DNA from 2 places in the Burkholderia mayonis genome. Region 2 is predicted to be linked to the other one. Evidence: riboswitches for the same ligand, from Rfam matches in the RefSeq annotation. Region 2 holds a riboswitch; the other holds the start of a gene.

Region 1 (3,402 bases), 770 kb from region 2:
TGCACATGGCATTGGTTCAAGGAATATATGACCTTGGCGAACCAGGCAGGGAAGCTGACTTAACTGTTCGAATCACCTTTGAATTCAGCAGCTTGACCACGATAGATCAAGCATTGGCCGAACCTGGTGAAACTTGCTTACTGCACCTCGTGCTGTGCGAGCACTGCACCGAGCTGTTCATTCATTTGGCGCATTGTACGCCGGATTTCTTCCGCAGGGAACGCTTCTCCGTGACGCACGCTCTGTTGCAGCCTCAGCAATTCCGACGCGAGCGACAGCGCCGCCATCACGGCGATGCGATCGGTGCCGCGCACCGAGCTGTTCGCTCGGATCTTCGACATTTCCGCGTCGACGCGCGCGACCGCTTCGAGGAGCGCCGCTTCGGTTTCGGGCGAGCAGGCGAGACGATACGCCTGGCCGAGAATCGATACTTCGATCTGCTTGGCGCTCATGCATGTTCTCCGTGGCCGGTCGTGCCTTCGCCTTCATCGCTCGCCTGCGGCGCGAGCAGGTCGAGCTGGTTTTCCGCATCCGGCACGCTTTTCGTGCGCGGCAATTTTTCGAGGATCGCGTTGAGCTTCACCTGCGCGTCGTCGATCTTCGCCGACAGCGTGTCGCGTTCCGCCGCGAGCGCGTTGCGCTCGTCGCGTAGTTGCTCGAGTTCCGCGCGCAGCGTTTCCGCCTCCGTGCGCAATTGCGCGACCTGCTCCTCGAGCGCGAGCCGTTCCGCTTGATGGCGTTGATTCAGCGCGATCAGGCGGCCGATGTTTTGAGATAGGGTTTCGAGTTCGTTGAGCATCTGCTGCGTCCTCTAAAGACCGAGCATTTTAGCGCGGAATAAACGACATTCCGATATCTGTAACGTTTCTAGACGTAACACCCCCGCTTCTCGCCGCGAAATCGTCTTCGTCGTTCGTTGATGCCGATCTGTTTATCGGCATGCGCGGCGAGGTTTCTTGCGCTGCGTCGTCGCGTTTCCTTGACGCTGCCGCGCGCGCGCTCCTAAACTGGCGCCGCCTCGGTGCTCGCGCGCTTCGCGCGCGGTTAAACGGGAAGCAGGGCGCGACGTCCGCCAGGACCGAGCCAACCTGCGCTGCCCCCGCAACGGTAAGCGATCGCATCGGTTCCGATGCAAGCCGCACTCTCGATGCGTCGGCCCGGCCTCTTCGGCCGGCCGCCGACCCTGTGCCACTGCGCTTCGCGCGCGGGAAGGCGAGGCGGTGACGTCGTCAGCCCGGATACCGGCCAAGGCGGGGAGACGGGCGCGCCCGTCTCCGTGATGCCGGGGCCTGCGGGGAAGCGGGCGCCGCAGTGGCTCAACAGGATGCCTTCATGCGAACCCCTCTCGCCCGCGCAGCGCTCGCCGCTCTGTCCGGGTTGCCGTGCGTCGCGCTTGCGCAAGGCGACGCGTCCGTTTCGTCATCGTCATCGTTTTCGCCCGCTTCTTCAGTCTTGCCTGCGCCGTCCGCAGCTTCCGCGTCTTCTGCTTCTTCGGCATCTGCTTTGGCCGCGCAGCTCGCGCCGATCGTCGTCACCGCGCAGCGCGGGCCGCAGACGCTCGCCGACGCGATCCCGCAAACGACGCTCTTCGATGCGCAGGACATCGCCGACAGCGGCGCGACCGATCTGCCCGGCCTGCTCGCGCTCGCGCCCGGCGCACAGATCGTGCGCAACGGCGGGCCGGGCGCAAGCGCAAGCCTCTTTCTGCGCGGCGCACAGCCGACGCAATCGCTCGTGCTTATCGACGGCGTGCGTGTCGATTCGGCGAGTCTCGGGCAGGCGCAGATCAGTCAGCTTCCGCTCGACCAGATCGAGCGCGTCGAAGTGGTGAACGGCAATGTGTCGTCGCTGTATGGGTCCGGCGCCATCGGCGGCGTCGTGCAGGTGTTCACGAAGCGCGGCGGCAATCATCCGCCGCGCTTCGATTTCTCGGCGAGCTACGGCAGCTATCACACGCAGACGCAGAGCGCAGGCGTGTCGGGCCGGCTCGACCAGGACGGAAAGACGACGTTCAGCGTGTCGCTCGCGCGCTTCAAGACCGACGGATTCTCGTCGCTCGATCCCGCGCTCAAGCCGCAAGCGAATCCGAACGCGAACGGCTATCTGAACGAGAGCGCGTCCGCTTCGCTCAGGCACGCGTTCAGCGACAAGTGGGATGCGGGCGTCACGTACTTCCAGGCGAACGGCAAGAACAGCTTCGACGACGCATTTGGCGCGCCGACCGATCTGAACGATCTGTACAGCCGGGTCCAGCAGATGTCCGCGTTCGCGAACGGCCAGCTCACCGGCTGGTGGACGACGCGCGTGAACGTGTCGAGCGGCAAGGACCGCAGCCAGTCGGCGCTGAACGGCGCGTACACCGACCACTTCGACACCGACAACCGCCAGTACTCGTGGCAGAACGATTTCACGATTGCGCGCGGCCACAAGATCCAGGCGGGCTACGAGCGGCTCGACCAGTCGTTCGAATCGAACGTGTTCGCCGCACCCGAGCGCCACGTGAATTCCGGCTGGCTCGGCTACACCGGACGCATCGGCGACAGCCAGTTCCAGGCGAACGTGCGCCGCGACCACTACTCCGATTTCGGCGGCGCGAACAGCTACTATCTCGGCTACGGGCTCGACGTCACCGAGCGTTGGAAGGTGTCCGCGAGCTATTCGAGCGCGTTTCGCGCGCCGAGCTTCAACGATCTGTACTATCCGAACGCAGGCAATCCGTCGATCCGGCCCGAGCGCAGCCATTCGATCGAGGCGGCCGTGCAGTATGCGTCGGATGCGGTGGGCGTCGTGCGCGTTACTGCGTTTCAGACGCGCTACACGAACCTGATCGACTATCGTCCCGCCGCGAGCGGGCCCTACTATGTCGCGCAGAACGTCGGCCGCGCGAAAGTGCAGGGCGTCGAGGGTTCTTGGCAGGGGCATGTCGGCAAGACGGCCGTGCGGGTCGCGGCGACGCTGCAGAACCCGATCGACGAAACCGCCGGCGAGGATCTGACCCGGCGCGCGCGGCGCTTCGCGTCGGTCTCGGCGAATCGCTCGTTCGGCGGCTGGCGCGTCGGCGGCGAATGGTTCGTGAGCGGACCGCGCGACGATTACGGCAACCGCCTCGGCGGATACGGGATCGTCAATCTGTCAGCGCGCTACGACATCACGAAGTCGTGGTACGTGAGCGCGCGCATCGACAACCTGTTCGACAAGGACTACGAGCTTGCATATGCGTACAACACGCCGCGCCGCGGCGCCTACGTCACGCTCGGCTGGCAGCAGCGCTGACGGCCGGTCGCGGCGTTCGTGCCTTCGCGCGCGAGTGGCAGCATGAGGGCCGACGCGCGCGGCGCCGGCATGCACGCGGCGCGCGCAGCCGCGATCTGGGTCGCGCTCGCGCTCGGCGCGTGCGCGGCG
Region 2 (3,402 bases):
GTACAGCGTGACGGGCAGCGCCTGCCGCCACGCGTCGAAACCGCCGAGCGGCTGCGCGTGCGCGACCGACACGCGCGTGAGCGTGCCGCCATGCCGCTCGCGCCACGCAACGAGCGCGGCTTCGCCTTGCAGCGTGACCGCGTGCGCGACGAAGCGGCCGCCCGGCTTCAGGCCCGCCCAGCATGCGTCGAGCATGCCGTCGCGGCTCACGCCGCCGCCGACGAACACCGCGTCGGGCGCGGGCAGGCCCGCGAGCGCGTCGGGCGCGCGGCCCGCGACGAGCTCGAGCGCGGGCACGCCGAGCGCGTCGCGGTTGTGCTCGATGAAGCGCTGCCGGTCCGGATGCGCTTCGATCGCGATCGTCTTGCAGCTCGGATGCGCGCGCATCCATTCGATGCCGATCGACCCGGAGCCCGCGCCGACGTCCCACAGCAATTCGCCCGGCGCGGGCGCGAGCCGCGCGAGCGCGAGCGCGCGCAGATCGCGTTTCGTCAACTGCCCGTCGTGGCGGTACGCGTCGTCGGGCAAGCCGGGCGTGAGCGCGAGACGCGGCGCATCGACGCACGCGCGGCATTCGATCGCGACGAGATTGAGCGCCGCCGTGCGCGCGTCGCCCCACGCGTGCGCGCGCGCGTCGATGCGCCGCTCGAGCCGGCCGCCGAGATGCTCGAACACGCTGAGCGCGCTCGGCCCGAAGCCGCGTGCGACCAGCGCGCCCGCGATCGCGGCAGGCGTCGCGCCGTCGGCGCTCAGCACGAGCAGACGCCGGCCCGGATACAGATGCCGGTGGAGCGACGCGAGCGGCCGGCCGACGAGCGACACCGCGTCGACGTCCTGCAGCGCCCAGCCGATGCGCGCGGCCGCGAGCGACAGCGACGACGGCGCGGGCAGCACGCGCCATTCGTGCGGCGCGAGCGTGCGTGCGAGCGTCGCGCCGATGCCGAACAGCATCGGGTCGCCGCTCGCGAGCACGCACGCGCGCGCGGGACGGCGCGCGAGAAGCGGCGCGAGATCGAACGGCTTCGGCCACGGTGCGCGCTCGGCCCCGTGCCGCGCCGGCAGCATCGCGAGGTGACGCTCGCCGCCCATCACCACCGCCGCCTCGGCGAGCGCGCGCCGCGCGCGCTTGCCGAGGCCCGCGTATCCGTCGTCGCCGATGCCCACCACCGTCAACCACGCGGTCATCCGTCGTACTCCATCGTGTTCCCGTCGATCCTGAAAGCGTCGCCTGCGCGCCGCGCATCCTGCGCTCTGGCGTGGCGAAAAAAGGCATAATACAGCGTCCGTCGACCGGCGCCCCACGGGGCCCAAGAGGGAACGCAGGGCGCGCCGCGCCGCTGCGGCTGCCCCCGCAACTGTGAGTAGCGAGTCCGCATCCGATCCACGCCACTGGCCACGCCGCCCACTCGCGGCCGCCGGGAAGGCCCGCTGCGGATGACGACCTGCCAGCCAGGAGACCTGCCGGGACGTTTCGTTCGTGCCAGCCAACATCGGGCGGGGTGTACCGATGCCGTAGCTCGCCGCTCGCGCGCATTCGCGCGGAACGGCCGGCTCGGGCCGTCGCGCGACGCCTGATCCGGAGCGCCGTTGAATCCTTCCGCCGCCGTTTTTTCATCCGACGCCGCCCGCGCCGCGAGCGCGTGCCCGGGGCTCGTGCGCATCGTCGCCGCGCGCGACGGCGGCCTGTGCCGGATCAAGCTGCCGGGCGGCGCGCTCGCCGCCGCGCAGGCGCGCGCGGTCGCGGCCGTCGCGCGTGCGTTCGGCTCGGGCGTGATCGAAGCGACCAATCGCGCGAACCTGCAATTGCGCGGCGTGACGGCCGGCAGCGAGGCGCACGTCAGCCGCGCCCTGATCGATGCGGGGCTCGGACCGCTGACGGAAGGCTTGCCGGCGGCGTCGCTCGACGCATGCGTCGCCGCGCGCGACGACGTGCGCAACCTGATGCTGAGCCCGACGGCCGGCCGCGATCCGCACGCGCTCGTCGACGGCGCCGCGCTCGCGGCCCGCCTCCTCGACATGCTGCAGACGGAGCCATGCTGCGCCGCGCTGTCGCCGAAATTCTCCGTGCTGCTCGACGGCGGCGAGCGGCTCGCCGCGCTCGATCATCCGCACGACATCTGGCTGTCCGCGCTGCGCGACGCGCGAGGCGACACGTGGCTCGCGATCGGCCTGGCCGGCTGCCCGCCCGTCGAGGGCGAGCCGGCCGCGCCGCATGCCGGCGCGCTCGCGGCCGTCGCGCCGGCGCAGGCGGTCGAATGCGTGCGCGCGCTCGTGACGAGTTTCGTCGAGCGCGCGCCGGCCGGCGCGACGCGCATGCGCGATCTGCTCGCGACATGCACGCCCGATGCATTCCTTTCGCATGCCGAAGCACGGCTGCCGTTCGCACTGCGGCGCGGCGCGGATCTCGCCGGCTGGCGGCGCGCGCGCGGCGATACGGCGCTGCGTTTCGGCATCCGGCCCGAGCGGGACCCGGCGCGCTGCGTCGTCGGCGCGCAGCCGCCGCTCGGCCGGCTCGACGCCGCGACGCTCGAAGCGCTCGCCGCGCTCGCCGATACGCACGGCGACGGCACGCTGCGGATCACGCCTTGGCAAGGCGTGATGCTGCCGGGCGTCGCGCGCGATGCCGCGCGCGATGTCCTCGCGCGCGTCGCTGCGCTCGGCTTCGTGTGCGATGCGTCGGCGCCGCTCGCGCACGTCGTCGCATGCGCGGGCTCGACGGGCTGCGCACGTTCGCCCGCCGACACGAAAGCCGACGCGCGCGCGCTCGCCGCGCAGCTTGCCGCGCCCATCGACGTGCACTTGAGCGGCTGCGCGCGCTCGTGCGCATTGCCGCACGCGGCCGCGCACACGCTCGTCGCGACCGCGGCGGGCCGCTACGACCTCTATCGGCGCGACGGCGCGACGGGCTTCGGCCACGCCGTCGCGCGCCAACTGACGATCGACCAGGCCGCCGCCGCGCTCTCGCGCGACACGCGGCCCATTCAGGATGACATTGATGCTTGACTACCTTCGCGACGGCGACGCGATCTACCGCGAATCGTTCGCGACGATCCGTGCGGAAGCCGATCTGACGAACGTGCCGCCCGACCTCGAAAAACTCGCTGTGCGCGTGATCCATGCGTGCGGGATGGTCGACATCGTTCGCGACCTGCGGTTTTCCGAGGGCGCGGGCGCGGCGGGCCGCGCGGCGCTGAAAGCCGGCGCGCCGATCCTCTGTGACGCACGGATGGTCGCCGAAGGCGTCACGCGCGCGCGGCTGCCCGCCGCGAACCCCGTGCTCTGCACGCTCGGCGAGCCCGACGTGCCGCAGCTCGCGCGCGAGATCGGCAATACGCGCTCGGCGGCGGCGCTCGAGCTGTGGCGTCCGCACCTCGCGGGCAGCGTCGTCGCGATCGGCAACGC

Evidence for each region. A riboswitch is a leader RNA that binds a small molecule or an ion and turns the genes downstream of it on or off. The one in region 2 is predicted to bind cobalamin.
Region 1: linked by a shared signal. The riboswitch ahead of WS70_RS05305 (TonB-dependent receptor domain-containing protein) and the one ahead of cobG (precorrin-3B synthase) in region 2 are both predicted to bind cobalamin.

Annotation. Positions count from the first base shown of each region.
Region 1 covers NZ_CP013386.1:1,057,081-1,060,482, forward strand. The annotation lists RNA gene ssrS (6S RNA) at 1-55, opposite strand, end outside; gene WS70_RS05295 (cell division protein ZapA) at 138-452, opposite strand; gene WS70_RS05300 (hypothetical protein) at 449-799, opposite strand; cobalamin riboswitch at 1,003-1,264, shown strand; gene WS70_RS05305 (TonB-dependent receptor domain-containing protein) at 1,333-3,273, shown strand; gene WS70_RS05310 (FecCD family ABC transporter permease) at 3,343-3,402, shown strand, end outside.
Region 2 covers NZ_CP013386.1:1,828,923-1,832,324, reverse strand. The annotation lists gene WS70_RS09045 (bifunctional cobalt-precorrin-7 (C(5))-methyltransferase/cobalt-precorrin-6B (C(15))-methyltransferase) at 1-1,185, opposite strand, end outside; cobalamin riboswitch at 1,273-1,480, shown strand; gene cobG (precorrin-3B synthase) at 1,588-3,003, shown strand; gene WS70_RS09035 (precorrin-8X methylmutase) at 2,996-3,402, shown strand, end outside.